Regions from separate parts of the Rossellomorea sp. ABR4_012 genome, predicted to be linked through region 1. Evidence: riboswitches for the same ligand, from Rfam matches in the RefSeq annotation. Region 1 holds a riboswitch; each other region holds the start of a gene.

Region 1 (7,441 bases):
TATCCATTAAGCCATTGAAAGAACTGACAATGGAATTTCATAATAGTGACCTAATCTCCAGGAAAGAAACGTTGTTTGCGGTCTCGGCTTATTTTGGCTGCTATACCCTGGCCATCCTTTGGTATTCACTGTTTCCGAACCTGTCCGCCCTTCTTGTTGGAAGTGTCAGTCTTCTGACAATAAAAAATTATATTCACCGGGTGGCAAAGGAGAATTACCATCATTCAAGCTGATACCTGCTAACGGTATATCGTACTTCGGTACTTTATATAAATACAAGGAAACAAGAGGAGGAATTATCGTGGAATTAGTATTACCACAAACGTATGTAGAAATCGAACAAGAGGAAATGGAATATCTCGACGGAGGAGCGTACTTATCTGCAAGCCAATGCAGAGGAATCGCTGCAAGTATCGCCCTGTCTCCGGGAGCCCTGATCGCAGGTGCGACTGGCGCTGCGGTTGTATCCAAAATCATCCGCTACGCTAAAGGTGTTGGAGGACCGATGGGGTGGATCATCGGAACTGCTGCAGGTTATGGGACAGGCTTCGTTTCAAAAGTGGCTTACGGAATCGGTAAAGGGGCATTATCCGGAAGAGGACTTTCCATTGCTTGGTCATGGGATCCGTTCAACTTCGGGACAAGAACATATATCGGTAAAGCTTCCTGGGCTTGATTCAACAAAAGGAGAATCTTCTTCGAAGATTCTCCTTTTTCATATGAGCCAGCCAGGCTTAAAGCAGGGAGAAAAGATCGTGCTCATGATTCAGCCCTTCATGTTCTTGATGCAGGTCCTCGAACGAACTGTGGGCTTTTTCACATAAATGATCATCTTTATTCAACTTGAAAATGAATTTAGCGATTAAATAGTTCTCAGCCGCGAGCTGGAACTTCCCGAGTTTCTCCATACACATCGCCTTTTGATAATACAATTCACCGAGCCCGTAAGTGGATTTCTGCTGTTTGCAATAGGAGATCCCCTGGACGGTTGTCCTCTGTGAATCTTCATATTGTTCATTCGTATAGTATGCCCTCGCCAAGTTGTAAAACAATCGTATATATATGGTGTGAGAATACGTATGGATGGTCGAATGGATATGCATCTTCGCCGTTTCAAATGTCGTAATGGCCTGCTTGATCCTGTTTAATTCAATTAATATATTCCCTTTCGTGATCAATATTTCGATTTCCCTCAGGGAGTATGTATGGGAAGACGTCTCTTTTAGGTTTAGTGCTTCTTCTGCAAGCTTTAGTGCCTTCTGCGAATCTTTTTCTACGTGGAGGGCGATGATGGATTTATTCCAGATGATGAATTGCCGGTATCTTTTTTGTTTTAACAATGGGCTGTTTTCCTCTGTTTTGATCAGCCCGTCAAGTGTCTCGTAATCCCGGCTATGGATGTATCCTCTTGCAAGCATGATGACATCTTCTATATAGTCTTTTCTCTGTGTGTCTGTTTGTTCAAAGAAGTAATTTGTATCCACGCCAAGCTTAACGGATAATTGATAGAGAACTTCTGCTGAAACGGCAATTTTCCCTTGCTCGATCTGGCTGATGAAAGCCTGTGAACAAATCCCTTCCCCAAGGTCTTTTTGAGATAAAAAAGACTTCTTGCGCAATAATTGAATCTTCTCTCCAAGGCTCATTCGAAACTCATCCATTGTGCGCTATACCTCCCTGAAACTTCCAATTAATATAAGTATTTTTATAATATCCTAAAATCCTTAACGAATAAAGACTATATTACTAGTTTCTGTACACTTATCATCCATTAAGGTGAAAACAGGAAATTAGACACTCTGCTATAGTAGTGGAAGATTAGGAATATTTAGGAGGAACAAAGGATGAAAACAAAAATTATAAAACTTATCTTATTACTGACAATCAGCATAGGGATGTTCAATGGCATTCCAATTGAAAAAGCCGGGTCTCACCTGCCTGATATTGTTCCCTTTTCGGATGAGAGAGATATTGGGCCTATGCATTAATATATCCATCCTGCAGTAGAGTATTTTCTACATTTGCAGGGTGGATTTTTTTCGGCTGGAAAGGTGGGACAGTGTCCCTGTCCCACTGAAGAGTAAAGGCGCGGAATTATTGGTACAACGTCACCCGGTCCATTTTTGTCCTCTATGAGGTTGCTTGCGTGTAATAAGTAGATTGAGGGGTGAACGTGTGGAAGGAACAGACCGATGGTTGTCATTGTATCTGCTTTTCTGCTGCTATACACTTGGGATTTTAGATCCCCCACACAAGATAAAAAACATTTCTTACCTTGTCTGTTGAAGAATAAATTTTAGAAAAATATGGTTATATATTTGAACTGTAAATAATTAGATAAACAAAGGGGGAATGTTAAAATCTATTAATGCAAAAAGAGAAAGAGAGATGGAAAATGATTCCCCTCACAACCTTTCTTGTGTATAATCTAGCTAGCGGAAAATTTAATACATATTGTCGGAAACAGGTGACTTTAGTCGAACTGAAGTCTTTAAAGGGAAGTTGGTGAAATTCCAACGCGGTCCCGCCACTGTAATTTGGGAGCCTGCTGTTAATACCACTGTACATTTGTATGGGAAGGAACAGCGGGCAATGACCATAAGCCAGGAGACCTGCCTGTTAACGTGCACCAAAAGCCTACGAGGATAGGGAAGGTGTAAATCGCATGAATTTTGAGTTTACATCAAAAATATGCCTTTTACACGTCATCTCTTTCTTCAGGAAGAGATGTTTTTTTATTTTAAGATGAAAAAAGGGGAGAAACTAACGTGAAGAAGATTAACTTACTATTTCTTGCACTGCTGCTTTCTATCGGCGTCATTGCCGGCTGCGGAAATGATGGGAACACAGATAAAGGAAATGCTGGAGGAGATTCAGCAGAGCAGGAACAAGCTGAAAATCAGGAAACGGCAGCTTTTCCTGTAACCATTAAGGATGCTGTAGATAATGAGGTAACGATTGAAGAAGAACCTGAAAAGATTGTATCCCTTATCCCTAGTAACACCGAAATTGCTTTCGAATTAGGGCTGAGTGATAAAGTTGTTGGAGTATCTGATTTTGATAACTATCCTCCTGAAGCGGCTGAAAAAGAGAAGATCGGCGGTATGGAGCTCAATGTTGAAAAGATTCTTTCCCTATCACCTGATCTGGTACTCGCCCATGGTTCGGTAATGGGATCAGCGACGGAGGCTCTCCAGCAGATAAGGGACGCTGGTATCACTGTTCTGGTCGTACATGACGCGAAAAGTTTCGAAGAAGTGTACGTTACGGTTGAAATGATCGGCAAGGCTACAGGCGCCCATAAACAGGCCGAAGAAACCATTAGGAAAATGAAAGATGATCTTCAGGCAGTGAAAGAGAAAGCAGCTGAAGTTTCAAAAGAAGAGAAAAAGAGCGTTTTTGTAGAAGTGTCTCCTGCACCAGAGATTTACACTCCTGGACGTAATACCTTCATGGATGAAATGCTTACGTTGATTAATGCTGATAATGCAGCTGCAGAACAAGAAGGCTGGGTGAAAATGAATGAAGAGGCCATCATCGCTCTGAATCCTGATGTCATTGTCACTACTTATGGGTATTACACAGAAAACCCGAAAGAATTAGTGTTAAGCAGAGAAGGATGGGAGGGCGTGCCTGCCATCAAGAATGAACAAGTATATGACGTTCATTCAGATTTGGTAACGAGAACCGGCCCTAGGTTGGTACAAGGCGTAGAGGAACTAGCAAAAGCGGTGTATCCGGATTTATTCAAATAAGATTGTAATAGTTTAGTATGCAATTTTCATTGCTGATAGGTATTGGAGTTGGCGCGAGTCCCGGTTACTGGTATTCTTTCGCTCCTCGGTGCAACGATTTTCCGTTACCCTGTCCTGCACTGTGGATCAAATGTATATCAATATCGTGAATAGATTCAAGCTGCACCGAGTGCTGTTGGCATTTCTTGTTGGAGCGTCTCTCGCAATTGCGGGAGCCGCTTTTCAAGGTTTATAGAGGGTCCGTTAGCTGATGCTTATATTATGGGAATTTCAACAGGTGTTCAGTCGGCGCGGTGATGACTCTGTTCTTTCATTTATGAAAACCTTTTCTCGGAAGATATAAGCTGAACATGTAAGGTGCAGATGGAGGGATAAGCAAATGACGGCAGAAATTATTTTTATATGTGGAGGAGTGCGGAGCGGAAAGAGCTCTTTCGCAGAAAGCAGGGCAGAATCCTATATATCTGCTGTGCCTGAAGCAGACCTGCATTATATTGCCTGTGGCAGGGCGGTAGATGGTGAAATGAGTCAACGGATAAGAAGGCATCAGGAGGACAGAAGAAAATCGGAGCATAGTTGGATGACTTGGGAATGCCCGGTGAATGTTGGTTCCCTGTCTGATAAATTCTCCTCTAAAGATATCGTATTACTTGATTGTGTCACGACTTTGCTGACCAATGAAATGTTTTCAACTGAATCTATTAATGAACGAAAGTTGGCTGAAAAGATCGTTCAGGATGTTAAGAAACTATCCAGGAACGCTTGCAAGCTGATCCTTGTCAGCAACGATCTTTTTTGCGAACCAGTTTCTACTAATGATTTTGTGAAAAGTTTTACGAGAACACTGGGAATGGTTCACCAAAAGCTTGTTGAAGTGGCATCTGAAGCATATTCAGTTAAAAACGGCATTCCAATTTTGAAAAAAGGAAGGGGACTCCCGGCAGGATGAATGTCAAAAGTTATGTATTGGGATTGCTGGTCAGCCTTCAATTTTTCTCAATGCTGCCGATTCCGATCTCAATCAAAATGGATAGAAACGTTATTAAAAGGACCGTCATGATGTTTCCCATACTTGGTTTGATGATGGGCGGTATCATTGGCAGCCTCCTATTTTGCTTGAATGAGTGGACGACTCTTTCCCCTCTGGCACTTGCCTTTATCGTTTGGGTATTGCCCATTTTCCTTACAGGAGGTATACATCTTGACGGCTGGATGGATACCAGTGACGCTTATTTTTCCTATCAGGATAAAGAGAAACGTCTGGAGATCATGAAAGATCCACGAGCTGGAGCATTTGCTGTTCTATCAGTCATCGTCCTGTTGTCGGCTCGCTTCCTATTTATCTATGAAAGTATGAGGTTGGATTCTTACTTTCTGGCAGCCATGATCGGGGTCATTCCATTTTTCAGCAGAATGATCATGGGAACCCTGATGGTAACAGGAAGAGCGGCCAAGGAAGAAGGGATGGCGCATTATTTTAAACAGCACACAAGCCCCGTGTACCTTCTGACTTATTCAATTCCTTATTTTCTGATTGCTGTCACTTTCTTCTGGTTATTGCCGGAATTGGCAGATTTGTTTTTGCTGTTCACTTTGGCTGCAGTATTGCTAACCTTATCGATCAGACGCCAAACAATCAAGTGGTTTGGAGGCATCACTGGAGATACGCTTGGTGCATCAGTGGAAGGAGCTGAGACAGTATTATGGATGATCGTGTGGTTGTCGGCTTATACCGGCATGGCCTGACAGAAGAAAACCGTGCTAAAAAGTATATTGGCTGGCATGATGCCATTTTACCGGAGGCAAGCCGCAAGGAATTGGTTCAGCTAGCGCAACTTTATCCTTCTTATGAATTGATCATCACCAGTGATCTTGCACGATGCAAACAAACCGCAGAATCACTGTTTCAAGATGTACCTCATCTGGAATCCCATTTATTCAGGGAACTCCATTTTGGAGAATGGGAAACGAAAACATACGAGGAACTAAAATCGGATGGAGCTTACCGGGAATGGCTCAATGACCCAAGCATTCAAATACCGGGCGGAGAAAACTTAGGCGGTTTCCATGAAAGATTGAGAATGGGCTGGCTGCTGGTAAAGGATGTCGTCAATCGTGATAGGCACGACCCGAAATATGTCGGAAAATCAGGAAGTCCACCTTATGAGTGCCATACTAAGAGGATAGCGATCGTCACTCATGGGGGTGTGATAAGACATTTATTGACGGGACTGACCACAGAAGAAAGAAGCTTCTGGGAATGGCAGATCCCATTTGGCGGAGGGTATGAATTGAGTTGGACAGTCGATGAATGGAGGAGTGGAAAAACATGCAGTTCGTTACGGGCGGTGCCTTCAACGGGAAGTCCCAATGGGTGAGGGAGACTAATAAGCAGAATTTGGAATGGCTGAACTTATCTGAAGCAATTACTCTTCCTCAGCCTGATACGTTTCAGGATACTGTTGTACTGGAAGGCCTCGAGTATCTTATTCTTAATGAAGTAAGGAAAGAGAAAGAAATGAACATGATCAGAAGCGAATTTCACTCACTGTTTGAAAATTGGATGAAGTGGGAAGAAGCATCAGCGTCCCGACAAGTGATATGGATCGGGTCTGATATCGGACGGGGAATCGTACCTATTGATTCTACTGAAAGAAAGTGGCGTGATTTTACAGGATGGGTATATCAGGATCTTGTGAAGCTTTCCGATAGCGTTTATGAGATCTGGTTTGGTTTGCCGCAGAGGTTAAAAGGGGCGGAATAGGTTTGAAGGATCTCGATAGTGGTCACATGATTATAAAATATAAGTCTTTAAAAATGATACGGACTTTACCAAAAGGAGAGGGATTTCTATGAAAATATACAGCCGAAAAGGCGATAAAGGCAGGACCAACATTATAGGCGGGCGTGTTGATAAGGATGATGTAAGGGTAGAGGCTTATGGCACGATCGATGAATTGAATTCGTTCGTAGGAAAAGCGGTATCTGAGTTGGACAAAGGCCTCTTCCAGGACGTTCTGGATGACCTGGAGAAAATTCAGCATGAACTCTTTGACTGCGGCGGAGATCTGGCGAATGCGACGGATAAGTTTCCGATGAAGCTTAAAAGCGAATCGATTGATTATCTCGAGGAGAGAATCGATCAGTATATCGGAGAAACCCCGCCGCTTGAAAAATTTATCCTTCCAGGAGGGGCAGGACCGGCTGCAACGATCCATATTGCCCGTACAATCTGCCGGAGGGCTGAACGGCAAATCGTCAGTCTGATCAAAACAAATGCTGAAATTCCTGAAGTGACGTTACAATACATAAACCGCTTATCTGACTATTTTTTCGCACTGGCAAGGGCGATCAATTACAGAATGGGATTGCAGGATGTTGAATATGAAAGAAGTGCAAACGTCTTCTCTGCAGCAGGTAAAAAGGTGAGGCCTGATGAAAAGAACGAATAAACTTACATTACTCGCACTCTTTGTTTCACTTAGTGCTGCAGGAGGGCTGATCAAGATCCCTGCAGTCGTGGGCAGCGTTGCCTTGGATTCACTTGCCGCACTGCTTGCAGCTTCCATTATCGGTGGAGGGTTTGGAGCTGTCACAGCCATGTCCGGACACTTGATCTCCTCACTACTGGCAGGCTTTCCGCTGGGACCGCTGCATGTGTTGATTGCAGCGGAAATGGCAGGAGC
Region 2 (7,441 bases), on a different contig from region 1:
TATGAATGATTATGAATCACTTCCTGCTGAGCAAGGATGATCATCAATGCGTTTAAACTGGAATCCGTCAAAAAGTCTGCTACTTTTCCTGCGTAATCTGTCTGCACACTATCAAGCAGAGCCAATAAACCGATTACTTTCAGGAAAGTATCCTGCTCCTTCTGGGTTAGTGATTCAAATTGATTGATGTCTTTAGACATATTTATTTCAAAGGGTGTCCAGAAGTTCCCCAGCATTCTTTTATATTTTGGATATGCCCAAGAAAAACGGATATCATCCCAGTTCAATACGTTTGAGCTCCTCCCGTTAATAATGGACGTTGATTTATTTGGAGCTGCCGCATCGAGCAGTTCTCTTTTATTCAGTGTAATCATTTAACTATTCCCCCTTATTAGCTGTGACAGCTTTCACACTCATCAATGACAGAATCGGATGTGGATCTCACATAATATGTCGTTTTCAATCCTGATTCCCACGCGTCAAGATGAAGGAGCAGAAGGTCTTTCGCTTTTATGTCATTTCTGACATAGAGGTTGAAAGAAATACTCTGGTCAATATGCGTCTGTCTCCTGCTGTTTTGTTTGATGCTCCAATGCTGATCAAGGTGGTACGCTGTCTTGTAGTACCATTTCGTTTCAATCGAGAGGTCTGGTGCTGTTACCGGGATCTTATAATCCTTTTTTTCTTCGGAATATAGCTGTCTGAATAAAGGATCGATACTCGCAGTGGATCCCGCTATGAGTGAGGTGGATGAGTTCGGTGCCACAGCCATCAAGTACCCGTTGCGAATACCATTGGATGCCACTTCCTTCCTCAATTGCTCCCAAAGCGGACCTTCATATCCCTTTTTATCGAAATAGTTCCCGTTATCCCAATCGGAGCCTTTAAAATATGGATAAGCCCCTTTCTCCTTCGCAAGATTGTTACTTGCCTCAATTGTATGATACGCAATCTCTTCATAGAGAGAATCACAGTACGCTGCTGCTTCATCGCTTTCCCATCTTAAACCCTTCAAGGCAAGTAAATGATGCCATCCAAACGTACCCAGTCCGATTCCTCTATACCTCTGATTTGTCAATTGTGCTTGGAGTACAGGTATATTATTAAGATCGATGACATTATCCAAAAGTCTTACGGCTATCTTGATCGTCCTAGCCAAAACTTTGTGCTGAACGGCCTTTGCAAGTGAAAGGGACGCGAGATTACACACTACATAATCACCTGGATGTTTATATGTGATGATTTTCCCGTCTTCAATCTTTTCTTCCTCTATATAAGTAGCGCTCATATTTTGAGTGATTTCCGTACATAGATTGCTGCAGTAAATCATCCCTTTATGAGAATTGGCATTTTGACGGTTTACAGTATCCCGATAGAACATAAAAGGTGTTCCCGTTTCCAGCTGCGAGATCATGATTCGTTTAAAAATATCAATAGCTGGCACTGTTTTTTTAGTGAGTCCCGGATGTTCCACACATTGACGGTACTTCTTCCTGAACGATCCATCCCCTTTTAGTTCATCGTAAAAATCTTCCAGAGAAAATCCCATGACTCTCCTCACTTCATGTGGATCAAACAAATGCCAGTCATCCCTTCTTTGAACGGCTTCCATAAATAAATCCGGAAGGCAGACACCTGTAAACAAATCATGAGTGCGCTGTCTTTCGTCTCCATTGTTCAACCGGACGTCCAGGAAGGAATGGATATCCTTATGCCAAACATCCAGGTAGACGGCAATTGCACCTTGTCGCTGACCGAGCTGGTCAACGGAGACAGCGGTATTATTTAATTGCTTCATCCACGGAATGACTCCCGAGCTCACACCTTTAAAGCCTTTGATGTCACTCCCCCTGCTCCGGACTTTTCCTAAATAGATGCCGAGCCCCCCTCCATTTTTACTCAAGGTCGACACATCCGTGTTGCTGTCAAAGATGCCCCTCAAATCATCATTCACTGTGTCAATAAAACAGCTTGAAAGCTGACCGTAGCTTTTACCTGCGTTCGCTAAAGTCGGTGTAGCAACGGTCATATACAGATTTGACAGGGCCCAGTATGCTTCTTTTATCAGTGAGAGCCGGCGATCCTTTTCTTCATCCATCAAGAGTGTCATTGCGATAATCATAAATCGCTCCTGTGGTAGTTCGTAAACTTTTCCGTCATGTGATTTCGTTAAATAACGCTCAGCAAGTGTAACGATTCCAATATAGGTAAACAGCTTGTCTTTAGAAGGGTTCAAAAGAGATTCCAACTGTTGGATTTCTTCCCTGGTGTACGCCTCCAGCAAGCGTGGATTATAGAGTTTTTTCTCAACAAGTTCTTGTAACAGGCTATAAAAATCACGATATGGGTTTGCGGGATCAAGCCTCCTGGACTGACTGCTGGAGAGATACAGTTTTTCCAAGTACAGACATGCAGCTGCATATGTCCATTGCGGTTCTTCTGCTGAAATTCTTTCGACAGCGGTCAGGATCATTTGATGAAAAAGCTGTTCCTCCGAGACCTCCTTTTTCACTTGAAGAAGTCCCTCAACTTTCTCTTCAAATCCATCCATGTTCAAGTCTGGAAATTCCGACTTTAGCTTCCTGCAAAGCTGCCAAGCAAGATCTAATGTTTTCTCTGTTTCAATCAGTGTCATTCCTTCATTCCTCCCGTATCTGTTCAATTCATTCGTACTATACAAGCTGCGGGAGAGGATACAAAAAAGCCCATCCTCTTAACTGGACGGGCTTAACTGAATAACGATGATATGATATAACAGACGTATGTATAGATATCTATTATTCTATCCTCGCACATCCTCCCAATTCCCGAAGAAGATCATACGTAATAAATACGGCAGGTCTCCTGACTCGTGCTTCATCCTACTTTAAGGCCTTCCCATCTTTATCAAGATAGTGGCAATTCCTTATTTCGTCATCACTTACAGTTGCGGGGACAGTTCTGGAATTTCACCAGATTCCCTATTAAGTCTTAATAGACACCATATTTATAGATTTAATCGAACTAATCAATATATAGTTATGAATCGCATACAAAACACAAAGTATTGTGTTCTCATTAATCATAATTTAATTTTCATTATTTTTCAAGCAAAATTCCTTCTCTACTTTAAATGCAGAATTATGAACAAATATGCTTATAATTATCTTTTTCTCCAAAAATCCACGAACACCACTGAATTGAGAGCATTAATCATCGGTAAAGGGAGATTTCAATGGTATTTGTCATTTGAGACCCAGAAGTATAGAACCTATAATCCTAATAGAAGGTTGTTTGACAGTATTCTTTGGTCCCCAATAATTGACGGGCTGCTTACACGGGATCTCCCATAGTAAGCAGCCTCTTTTTTTTGAATGAAAGGCTATTCTGAAGGAAAAAATAAGCGAACCTAGTGTTTCAGGGTGATTACAAAATGATTAAATGAGGCAAAAAGGTTTATTTATTCATAAGAATCATATACAATGCGCATTAAGTGATTTTTTTAAATCCCCTCTTTTGAAAGGAGAACTAACATGAAGAAGTTAATGAGTGCGTTACTGATTACAATAATGACGATTGCCTTAGCCGCTTGCGGAAATGGAGAAGAGGCAAAAAAGCAATCTGAAGATAAACCAAAAACAGAAGAGAAAAGTAAAGAACAACAAGATCAAGCAAAGCAAATGGAAGAAATGCAAAAGAAAATGGACAAACAAAAAGTGGACAAAGATAAAGTGGTTGCAGTGGTCAATGACGAGAAGCTGAAGGGTGAAGATTATAATAACATCCTTACTTCCTCTCAGATGCAGTTTCAGCAGATGGGACAAGACCCTACCAGCGAAAAAGCCGCTGAACAAATCAAAAAACAAACAATCGACAGTCTTGTAGGTCAGACCCTTCTCATGCAGCAAGCAGACAAAAAAGGGTATAAAGCAACTGATGAAGAAATCAACAAACAGCTTGACCAAGTGAAAAAGCAATACAAGAGTGATAAAGAATTCGAAAAAGCAATGAAAGAAGCCGGATTCTCGATGGATAAATTAAAAACTCAAGTTGCTGAAAACATTAAATATACTAACTACGTTGAAAAAGAGATTAAAGTGGAAGAAGTAACAGAAGAAGAAATGAAGAAATTCTATGACCAATTTGCCAGCCAGCAAGGCGAAGATCAGAAAGCGCCTAAGTTTGAGGAAGTGAAGCCTCAAATCAAGACTCAACTAGAACAGCAAAAGAAACAAGAAAAACTTGTACAGCACGTCGAAGAGCTAAAGAAAAACGCTAAGGTAGATGTGAAAATATAACTCATTTAAAAGGGGCTGGGACAAAAGTGTTTTAGCCTAAGTAAAAGCCGAACTAATTCGCCTACTAGCTGGCAAGTTAGTTTCGGCTTTTTAGTTTAAGTGTAGATTTAGATTTTAGCTCTTTCCATCGGTTGATTGGAGTGCAAGACGAAGACTCCTGCGGGAAGAGTAGCTTATGTGAGACCCCGCAGGCTTGCCGAGGAGGCTCACGGGCTACCCGCGGAAAGCGAAGTCTTGCACGGAAATCATTTGCGGTGTTAGAGACTTCCCTTGAATGTTCGTCTTTAGACCGTGGTTATATAGTTTTGCCCCAGCCTCTTTTTCTATGATAAAATGTTTTCTCTTTCCGAAAAAGGGTACAGTGTACAATACCATTACTTTAGAAAGTAAAGGAGTTGGAATACATGAACAAACGTTCAAACGATAACCCGGAACAAGTCAATAAGGACCATGAAGGAATCCTCGATAAACATGAAAGTGAACAAAACGTAGACCCGATCCCCCTGGAAGATTTAAAGAAAGAACAACGGGAAGAAAAAAAGAAACATCATACAAAAGATGATTCCTCCAGCGAAGAATAAACCCTTCAAGAGGAAAAAAGCCGCAGTACATTAAAATTGTACTGCGGCTTTTTCGTTCATCCGTTTATTTACTTAGCCAATCTGTATGAAAGGTACCTTCTTTATCCGTTCGCTGATACGTGTGAGCTCCGAAATAATCACGCTGAGCCTGCAAAAGGTTTGCCGGCAGCGATTCCGAACGATAGCTGTCATAATAAGCTAGCGCACTTGCAAGCCCCGGGACCGGTATGCCCAATTTAATGGCTGTCGCGACCACTTCACGTGCCTCGTCCTGATAATTCTCCACGATCTCCTTAAAATAAGGATCCAATAGTAAATTCGTTAAGTCTGCATCCCGGTCATATGCTTTCTTTATTTCTTGGAGGAATCCTGCACGTATGATGCATCCCCCTCTGAAAATCATGGCGATCTCACCGGGCTTCAGATTCCAATTATACTCCTTGGATGCTGATTGTAACTGTGCAAATCCTTGGGCATAGGAACAGATTTTACTTAAATACAATGCTTTTCGGATCATTTCAACAAACTCATCCTTATTGCCGTTGAATTCGTTGTTTTTAGGTCCTCTTAGAATCTTGCTTGCCTTCACTCGTTCTTCCTTCATTGCAGAAATAAAGCGGGCGAAAACAGATTCAGTAATAATCGATAAGGGCACCCCAAGCTCCAGGGCGGAGATGCTGGTCCATTTACCAGTGCCTTTTTGTCCTGCTGTATCCAGGATGACTTCTACAAGGGGTTTACCCGTTTCTTCATCGACTTTTGTAAAGATATCAGCCGTAATTTCGATCAGATAGCTGTCAAGCTCTCCTTCATTCCATTCTTTGAAGATTTCATGCAGCTCTTGTGCCTCTATTCCCAAGACATTTTTCATTAAGTAATACGCTTCACAGATGAGCTGCATATCACTATATTCTATTCCATTGTGGACCATCTTGACATAATGGCCGGAGCCATCTGGTCCGATATATGTACTGCATGCATCACCGTTTACTTTCGCTGCGATAGCTGTCAAAAACGGTTCTATAAGATCATACGCTTCTTTTTGGCCGCTCGGCATGATGGCAGGTCCGTATAACGCTCCTTCTTCCCCTCCGGACACACCCGCTCCGATAAAATTGATACCTTTTTCCTCCAGGGCTTTATTCCTTCGGATTGTATCCTCAAAGTATGTATTTCCCCCATCGATCAGGATGTCCCCTTTATCTATGTGAGGCAGCAGGGAATCGATTGCTTTATCCGTGATTTCACCTGCAGGCACCATCATTACTATTTTTCTTGGTGTTTCCAATGATTCTGCGAAGTCTTCTACAGAGCTTGTCCCAATAAATTGTTTATCACCGTGCTCTTCTAAGATTTCGTTCACTTTTTCCTCAGTTACATCATAAATGGCGACTGAGTACCCTCTGCTTTCAAAATTCAGAGCAAGGCTTTTTCCCATCACTCCAACACCAACAACACCGATTTGTTGTTTAGTCATACTATCCTTCCTTTCCTTGCTTACAAAACATTTTTTCACTGTATATATTATAATACGAAATAAATTTTCATGCTGAACTTTCATAAAAAAACTTTTTTCTATTGGTGATTTTTTTAAGAGTGCTTTGATAAACACCGCTCGCCTATTCCGTGCAAGATTTCAAAAGCTGATGGCGGTAATATAACTAGCTTTACATTGCCTTATAGATAGTATTCATTCTTTCCTATTGGTTATTCAATTCAAAGGTTATGGGCACTGCCCAATTGAAAAGGACGGACCTGAAAAAGGTCCGCCCTAAGATAGATAGTGTAATAGTTATGTTTGCAATCGTTCAATGATGGTAGCATTGGCCATCCCGTGTCCTTCACACATCGTCTGCAGTCCAAAACGACCTCCTGTTCTTTCGAGCTCGTGCATCATCGTAATCATGATGCGTGCGCCACTGGCACCTAAAGGATGCCCAAGAGCAATCGCTCCTCCATTCGGATTTAATTTGGCCGGGTCTGCTCCCAATTCTTTTAACCATGCCAAGGCTACCGGTGCAAATGCTTCATTCACCTCGAATACATCGATATCCTCCAGGGATAAGCCTGATTTATTCAGTGCTTTCTTGGTTGCAGGAATAGGTCCGGTTAACATTAATGTGGGATCAGAGCCTGTTACCACCCGGGTGTGTACTTTAAACCTTGCTTTCAAGCCAAGCTCATCCGCTTTTTCACGGCTCATGAGCAAGAGCGCAGCTGCTCCGTCACTAATTTGGCTCGAATTTCCTGCATGAATGATTCCATCCTCTTTAAATGCAGGTTTCAATGTTGAAAGGATACCGGCAGTTGTCCCTTTCCTTGGACCTTCATCTTGGTTGAAGATGGACGTACCTCCCTCTTCGACTGGAATCTCAATCGGATGGATCTCTCCATTAAACCGGTGATCTATTTGGGCTTTTAGAGCTTTTTGATGACTTTCACTGGCAAACTGATCTAATTCTTCCCGACTGAATCCATATTTCTCTGCAATTCTTTCTGCTGATAATCCCTGATGGATAATTTCATGCTGTTCTTTGAGCTTTTCACTGAAGCCTGCTTTGCCATAATTGGAAGCGATGGGCA
Region 3 (7,441 bases), on a different contig from region 1:
AGTCAAAGTATTTCTCTATCACGATAAGGATGTCAGGCTGACAGCAACCATGCGTATTCCAAAGATACAGGCAGGAGCTTATGGATGGGCTGAAGTAGTAGATAAGCGCGAAGATTTAGGTGTGTTTGTCAATATCGGACTTCCTAAAGATATTCTTGTATCTGCAGATGATCTTCCAAAGTTCCTTTCCTTATGGCCGGAGCCGGGCGACCAATTGTTCATGTCATTAAATCGGGACAAGCAGGACCGTTTATACGGAAAGCTTGCAACGGAAAATATCATTGAGCAAGTGTCGAGAAGAGCATCCAAGGAAATGCTGAATGCGAAGGTCCAAGGCAGGGTTTACCGTCTTTTGAAAGTAGGTACCTTCTTTTTATCCGAACAGGGATACCGTTGTTTTGTACATGAGAATGAACGGAAGCAAGAGCCGAGACTGGGAGAGTTGGTTGAAGGAAGAGTCATCGATGTAAAGGATGATGGAAACCTGAACGTCTCATTCCTCCCGCTCAAACAAGATAAGATGCATGATGATGCAGGTGTGATACTGGCGTACCTTCATCAACGGAATGGCGCGATTCCGTTCTGGGACAAGAGTCAGCCGGATGAAATAAAGGAACGCTTCAATATGAGCAAGGCTTCCTTTAAACGTGCGGTCGGGAAACTGATGAAAGAAAACAAAGTATATCAAGAAGAAGGCTGGACGTATTTGAAGAAGTAGAAAGTAAAAAGGAGCGCGGAATTATTCGCCTCCTTTTTTTGATTGTATAAATGATTTCCTATAAAAAAGATTGGGCTTTAGTAAATGATTCGGTTGGGGGGACATAGGAAGGTTTGAGTTAAAAGCGGAGGCTTGCTAAGGCTGAATGACAGCACATGGGATATGAAAAAATGTAACAGAACCGAGAAAATCTAGCGATTGATGGCTTTTCTTGGTGGAGGATTTCCCCGGTTCCTTCTTCTTAACTTATACAAAAGTTATCATACTATTCGTTTTGGGCTCGACCTATTTACTCTCTGTCTTTTTTTTCCTCACCTTGCTCTGCATTTTTGTAATTCACTTTGTCTTCATCAGGGTAGGGATCGAAAAAATTGACTGCCTTTCCTGGCCCTTCGAATCCGATTACTTGTTCCTTGTCTTGATTTTGTTTTTTCATCAAAAAACCCCCTTTCTTCACATCTAGTTTGTGAGAAAGGGGAGACTTTCATGCGCAGGCTATGACTCCCAGTGATTACTGATGAATTCATCCCTGCCGGATACTTTGCGGTCAGCTTTATACTCTTCAGGATTTTTTTTATAAAACTTTTGGTGATAATCTTCAGCAGGGTAGAAAGGTGCTGCAGGCAGGATCTTTGTCACGATCGGCTTTGTGAATCGTCCGCTGTCTGTAATTCTTTGTTTGGATTCTTCTGCCGCACATCTTTGTTCATCATTATGATAAAAGATGGCGGTGCGATACTGATCCCCGCGGTCATGAAATTGCCCGCCGTCATCAGTTGGGTCGATTTGGGGCCAGTATAGGTCCAATAGATCCCGATATGGGAATACGGAAGGGTCAAATGTGATTTGAACCACTTCATAATGTCCGGTTTGTCCTTCTTTTATTTCTTTATATGTGGGATTTTCAACGTGTCCGCCTGAATAACCAGACACTACATCAATGATTCCGGGTAATTCATCAAAAGGTTTTACCATGCACCAGAAACAGCCACCGGCAAAAGTAGCACGTTCGATTTCTTTCTTCATTCCAAACAAACCTCCTGCAACTATTTGCTGCTGTAATGTAGTAAAGATATTTTAGATTGAACAAATTTTATCACTTTCACATCGTGTTTGACAATCAAAAAAACTGTGACACTAATACAAAAAAATATTTACCGGACATAAAAGCTCCTGTATAATTCATGTGAACGGAAAATTACATAGTTGAATGATCGGGTGAAGCGGAGTATGTTTTCATATTCCAGCGCTTCTTAAAAGGGAAGTTGGTGCAACTCCAACGCGGTCCCGCCACTGTAAATGGGAGCAAGCTGCAATGAACCACTGTACATATGTACGGGAAGGTGCAGCAAGCAATGACCATGAGCCAGGAGACCTGCCTGACATCTTTGACACTGGTACTACGCGGATAGGAAGGTGTAACATGCATGCATGGCATTTACATAATGGTCCTAATTGCATATTACACAGCATCGCCTTTTCGGGGATGTTTTTTTATTTGTCTCTAAGTAGGGTTTGATCGATGCATGTTCAACTCCTCAAACATTCAGGTAAGGGAAAGAGCGCAGCGATCATTCTGAAAGCGGTTTAAATGATGAGGGAAGAAGGAGAGAAACAATGAAAAAAATCAGTAGTTTGATAATTATTTTAATGCTGTCTGTATTATTGGCTGCTTGTGGAAATGAGCCTGAGAATCAAAAGGCAGGGGAAGGTACTGAAGAGAAATCTGTTGACCAGTCCATTCAAGTGAAAGATGCTTTAGGTGATGAAATCACGTTGGAATCCAAACCCGAACGAATCATTTCGTTAATTCCCAGTAATACGGAAATACTATTTGAACTGGGTCTTGGTGAAAATGTCGTGGGAGTGACAGATTTCGATAACTATCCCGAAGAAGCTGCTGCAAAAGAGAAAATTGGAGGAATGGAATTCAATGTTGAGAAAATCATCAGCCTCAATCCAGAGCTTGTGCTTGCACATGAGTCTACGGCAGTGAGTGCGAAAGAAGGATTAAATCAATTACGTGACTCAGGAATCAACGTATTCGTGGTCAGGGATACACAGAAAATAAATGAAGTATACACAATCATAGAGAATATTGGTAAGCTGACCGGAACGACAAAGGAAGCGGAAAAGCTTGTATCTTCTATGAAAAAAGATCTTCAAGAACTTAAATCAAAAGCAGAAGAAGTTGAGCAGCAGAAGAAGGTGTACGTGGAAGTGGCTCCTGCACCGGACATTTACTCAACAGGAAACAATACCTTTATTAATGAGATGCTTGAATTGATTAATGCAGAAAATGCTTTGAAAGATCAGGAAGGATGGATCGCCGTCAATCAAGAGGAGGTCATCGCAGCGAATCCTGATGTCATTATTACCACATACGGTGATAACGAACAGGTCATGACCCGGGATGGCTGGCAGGGTATCAATGCAGTGAACAATGAACATGTTTATGATGTAAATCCTGATCTAGTGACCCGTACTGGTCCTAGATTGGTAGAAGGAGTAGAGGAAATTGCCAAGTCTGTTTATCCGGAGATATTTACAGAATAGAATATGGATCATTTATCTGCTGGCATTGAGTATTCTTATCCTATCTTTATTGATCGGGATATCGATAGGAACTGTAAAGGTTCCCATCATTGATATCCTTAAGATCATCAGTGCCGAAATGTTTGGGAACGGCTCAGCGGGGGCTGTCGACCCCATGCATTCAAACATTGTATTTTCCATTCGTTTACCCCGTGTTTTATTGGCTTTACTAGTTGGGAGCTCCTTAGCGATAGCGGGAGCTTCCTTTCAAGGTTTATTAAGAAACCCTCTTGCCGACCCGTATACTCTGGGGATGTCCTCTGGAGCATCGGTCGGTGCAGTTGTCACTCTGTTTTTCAATATAAGTCTGCCGTTTTTAGGCCTGTTCACACTGCCAGTCATCAGTATCTTTGGTTCATTGCTTACCGTATTCCTTGTGTTGACGTTTGCAAGGAAGGTCGACCGCACGATGAAAGTGGAAACGATCATACTGACAGGGATCATTTTCAGCTCGTTTCTAGGATCCGTCATCTCTCTTATGATCGCTCTTTCTGGTGAGGAGTTAAGGCAGATTATCGGCTGGCTGCTAGGCAGTGTATCCATGAGGGGCTGGGATTATATTTTTATTGTATTTCCTTTTTTTGTTGCCGGGACGCTCCTTCTTATGTTTAATGCCAAGGAATTGAACGGCATGAGCTTCGGGGAAGAGCAGGCCCGCCATATAGGAATCTCCGTTCAGAAGAGAAAATATATGGTTCTGATTGCAGGAAGCACATTGACCGGGGCGGCGGTTGCAGTATCAGGTACCATCGGTTTTGTAGGGCTGGTGATCCCTCACTTTATCAGAAGGATCATTGGATATGACCATCAGCATGTACTACCGCTTTCGGTTATTACAGGCGGGGCGTTTCTAGTTATTGCTGACTTGATTTCGCGTACAGTGATTAGTCCGTCTGAATTGCCAATCGGAGTGATCACAGCATTGATCGGAGCTCCGATTTTTGCCTATATACTGCTTAAGAAAAGGGGGGAGTAACATGCTCGATGTCCATCGATTATCTGTGGGCTATGAAGAAACGTCTATCATAGAGAACATTGATTTCCAAGTTGAAACAGGTGAATTCTTCGGCATTTTAGGGCCAAATGGGAGCGGGAAGACAACGCTCTTAAAGGCACTCTCGGGGATCCTCCCCCATACATCAGGAACAGTCAATCTGAATGGAAAATCCCTGGCTGATTATTCCGCCAAAGAGTTAGCGAAACTGGTAGCCGTGCTGCCCCAAAACTCCTCGCACTCCTTTTCATACAGTGTGAAAGAAACGGTCATGCTTGGGCGCTACCCGCATCAGAAAGGAATTTTTAAATCGATTTCCTCCTACGATGAAGAAATTGTTCATGAGGCCATGACTCAGACGGGCGTAGAGGGTCTGCATCATCGTAAACTTGATGAGCTGTCAGGAGGAGAAAAGCAAAGGGTGTTCCTTGCCCAGGCCCTTGCCCAGGAACCGAAGATCATCTTGTTGGACGAACCGACTAATCACCTGGACCTCTCTTTTCAAAAAAGCTTGCTCGAATTATTAAAGAAACAAACAAAAGAGCGTAACTTGACAGTCGTCTCTATCTTTCATGATTTAAACCTTGCAAGTCTTTATTGTGACCGGCTCCTTCTTCTGCAAAAGGGTATGACCAAAGTAGTCGATCACCCCGAAGAAGTGTTGAAGGAAGAACATATTCAAGAGGTCTACGATACAGAGGTAAATAAACAAGCCCATCCACATGTAGCCAAACCTCAAATTGTCATCCTGCCTGATGAGAAAACAGGTGATGAAACGGTGGAAGCGCGTGAGAAGTTCCTGACAGTTTCTACTGAAATGATCACCTATCAGTCACCCATTTACATGAAGTGCATGTCCTCAGGGGTGATCGGTTCAGGATTTGGATGGTACAAAAATGTAGTGAACCGATACGTTTCCCCCGAATATGACTGTACCGATTACCGGAGGGATATGATAAATTTCCTTGAAGAAAAGGATTTTGATCCTTCTTTCACAGTTGGAATGATGACAGCAGTGAACCTGGAGGATGTGGAGTATGGTTCGTTCACTGTGGATGAGCATTCAATTTTTGTAGTCGTGACGGCAGGTGTAGGGAATGCTGTGGATGTGACTGGCACTCACCTACTTCCTCAAGAGATGAGGCCGGGCACGATCAATACTTGGGTATTTGTCAATGGAAAGCTTTCAGATGAAGCTTTCATAGAAGCCCTTGTAACATCCACTGAAGCAAAAGTCAGGGCGATGCAGGAACAAGAAGTGTATGATCATAGGACCGGCACACTCGCAACCGGTACACCGACAGACAGCATCCTGATCGCTTCGACCCATCAAGGGACGGCTTATCCCTTCGCCGGGAGCGTCACCCCGCTTGGGAGGCTGATCGGAAAGGGTGTATTTGAAACAACGAAGAAAGCCATTGAATCTTATCGTCACAGAAGCGGGAAACCGTCATAAGTGAATTATCAAGTAATTGAAAGCTGGGTCGTTAATTATACAGACTCAGCTTCTTTTTTATATAGAGGAAAGGACAATACGTTTAATTCCACAGTATATAAGGGTATTAACTTCAGAACCTAAAAAAACTCACGATATCTTATTAATTATGGTACGATAAAATTATCATGCTGGAAATTCATGCATGTCCCTCCATAACCTGAGTATTGAGTTAGGATGGATAGTAGAGTAGAATTTCTCAATAGCTTGCTGTCATTTCATTTTGCAAAGAAGGTGGAAAAATGGATTCAAGACTCGATCGCAAGAAACGAAAGAAAAAACGTGGCAGAAAAATGATCATAGTGCTATTATTAATCATTTTATCGTTATTAGGCTATTCAGCTTTTCAATTTTATAACGGATATCAGATGGCTGATGGCGAACAGAATATGAAAGAATATAAATTTAACGGGGTCAAAGACGAAAATGGCAAGATAAACGTATTGTTATTGGGCGTAGACAGCAGGGGGGAAGAGAAATCCCGCACTGATACTATGATGCTCGCACAAGTAGATCCCAAAACGAATGAAACAAAGCTGGTCTCTTTTATGCGGGATATCTATGTGGAGATCCCCGGATACCAGAATTATAAGTTGAATACCGCGTTTTACTTAGGTGGACCGGAATTATTAAGAAAAACGATCAAGCATAATTTTGATATTGATATTCAGTATTACATGATGGTAGATTTTAAAGGATTTGAACAATCAGTTGATATCCTTGCTCCAGAAGGTATAGAAATGGACGTCGAGAAAGCGATGTCTGAAAATATCGGAGTCTCCCTTGAACCGGGAGTCCAGAAATTAAATGGGAAAGAATTACTAGGCTATGCCAGATTCCGTCAAGATGCAGAAGGGGATTTCGGACGGGTTGAGAGACAGCAAAAAGTCATCACGGCTCTAAAAGGAGAAGTTCTGACCATCGACGGTGTCACCAAGCTGCCTAAACTCGCTGGCTCCATACAGCCTTATATTCAAACGAACATGTCTAAGCTTGATCAGATTTCCATTGTTAAAGATGTTCTCTTAAGTAATAGCGATGAAATCGACAAGCTGACGATCCCAGTTGAAGGTTCCTATGATTTCGGAAGCTATGAGGGAGTAGGTTCAGTCATCGAATTGGACTATGAAGAAAACATCCAGGCGCTTAAAGATTTCCTGAACGGGAAGAGCTCGGATGAAGTAACGGAACAATAATATATTGTAGAATGCACATCGGACGTTTTCGTCTGATGTGCATTTTTTATTGTGTGGGTGATCGGGGATGTCGGTCTGGCAGTTGTATCCTTATTTTCCCAAGTGACGGAATTATCGACGGAATCGAAAGATTAATGGTCGATAGTAAAAGATTATCGGCCCAAACTAAAAGTTTACTGCGATAAACGGCAATATTCCGTCCACTCAATCTGATAAAAGCCGCTTATTCTTAGAAAGCAAACCAAATAATTCTGATTATACGGGATTATCAGTGATTTGAAGCTCTCAGAGGGCATTTGAATCACTGAAAAGGGAATGATAACGCTTCCACTTTCTTTTTCGGCTTATTCCTTACTACTTCCTATTATCGCCTTGATATCATCTACCAGCATGTTACGATTATAAACGTTGTGAACAAAGCACAAGACAAAGCAAACATTCAA

What was found. Region 1 has a riboswitch for cobalamin ahead of ACXAFV_RS03695 (ABC transporter substrate-binding protein). Riboswitches for the same ligand answer to the same signal wherever they lie in the genome.
Region 2: it holds a riboswitch for cobalamin, as region 1 does, so the genes downstream of both, ACXAFV_RS19180 (ribonucleoside-diphosphate reductase subunit alpha) here and ACXAFV_RS03695 (ABC transporter substrate-binding protein) in region 1, are expected to answer to the same signal.
Region 3: it holds a riboswitch for cobalamin, as region 1 does, so the genes downstream of both, ACXAFV_RS14545 (helical backbone metal receptor) here and ACXAFV_RS03695 (ABC transporter substrate-binding protein) in region 1, are expected to answer to the same signal.

What each region holds. Positions count from the first base shown of each region.
Region 1 is NZ_JBSWVK010000001.1:740,219-747,659, forward strand. Features, by position in the region: gene ACXAFV_RS03675 (hypothetical protein) at 1-233, shown strand, start outside; gene ACXAFV_RS03680 (hypothetical protein) at 302-676, shown strand; gene ACXAFV_RS03685 (helix-turn-helix domain-containing protein) at 735-1,661, opposite strand; gene ACXAFV_RS03690 (hypothetical protein) at 1,845-1,988, shown strand; cobalamin riboswitch at 2,449-2,634, shown strand; gene ACXAFV_RS03695 (ABC transporter substrate-binding protein) at 2,769-3,755, shown strand; gene ACXAFV_RS03700 (iron chelate uptake ABC transporter family permease subunit) at 3,886-3,990, shown strand; gene ACXAFV_RS03705 (bifunctional adenosylcobinamide kinase/adenosylcobinamide-phosphate guanylyltransferase) at 4,135-4,704, shown strand; gene cobS (adenosylcobinamide-GDP ribazoletransferase) at 4,701-5,501, shown strand; gene ACXAFV_RS03715 (histidine phosphatase family protein) at 5,459-6,133, shown strand; gene ACXAFV_RS03720 (bifunctional adenosylcobinamide kinase/adenosylcobinamide-phosphate guanylyltransferase) at 6,085-6,519, shown strand; gene ACXAFV_RS03725 (cob(I)yrinic acid a,c-diamide adenosyltransferase) at 6,608-7,207, shown strand; gene ACXAFV_RS03730 (ECF transporter S component) at 7,191-7,441, shown strand, end outside.
Region 2 is NZ_JBSWVK010000005.1:211,322-218,762, forward strand. Features, by position in the region: gene ACXAFV_RS19175 (ribonucleotide-diphosphate reductase subunit beta) at 1-374, opposite strand, end outside; gene ACXAFV_RS19180 (ribonucleoside-diphosphate reductase subunit alpha) at 392-2,635, opposite strand; cobalamin riboswitch at 2,818-3,000, opposite strand; gene ACXAFV_RS19185 (SurA N-terminal domain-containing protein) at 3,513-4,277, shown strand; gene ACXAFV_RS19190 (hypothetical protein) at 4,682-4,858, shown strand; gene gndA (NADP-dependent phosphogluconate dehydrogenase) at 4,923-6,335, opposite strand; gene ACXAFV_RS19200 (thiolase family protein) at 6,651-7,441, opposite strand, start outside.
Region 3 is NZ_JBSWVK010000003.1:296,613-304,053, forward strand. Features, by position in the region: gene ACXAFV_RS14530 (CvfB family protein) at 1-718, shown strand, start outside; gene ACXAFV_RS14535 (hypothetical protein) at 1,008-1,154, opposite strand; gene msrA (peptide-methionine (S)-S-oxide reductase MsrA) at 1,214-1,732, opposite strand; cobalamin riboswitch at 1,918-2,115, shown strand; gene ACXAFV_RS14545 (helical backbone metal receptor) at 2,336-3,274, shown strand; gene ACXAFV_RS14550 (FecCD family ABC transporter permease) at 3,237-4,289, shown strand; gene ACXAFV_RS14555 (heme ABC transporter ATP-binding protein) at 4,291-5,763, shown strand; gene ACXAFV_RS14560 (LCP family protein) at 6,045-6,998, shown strand.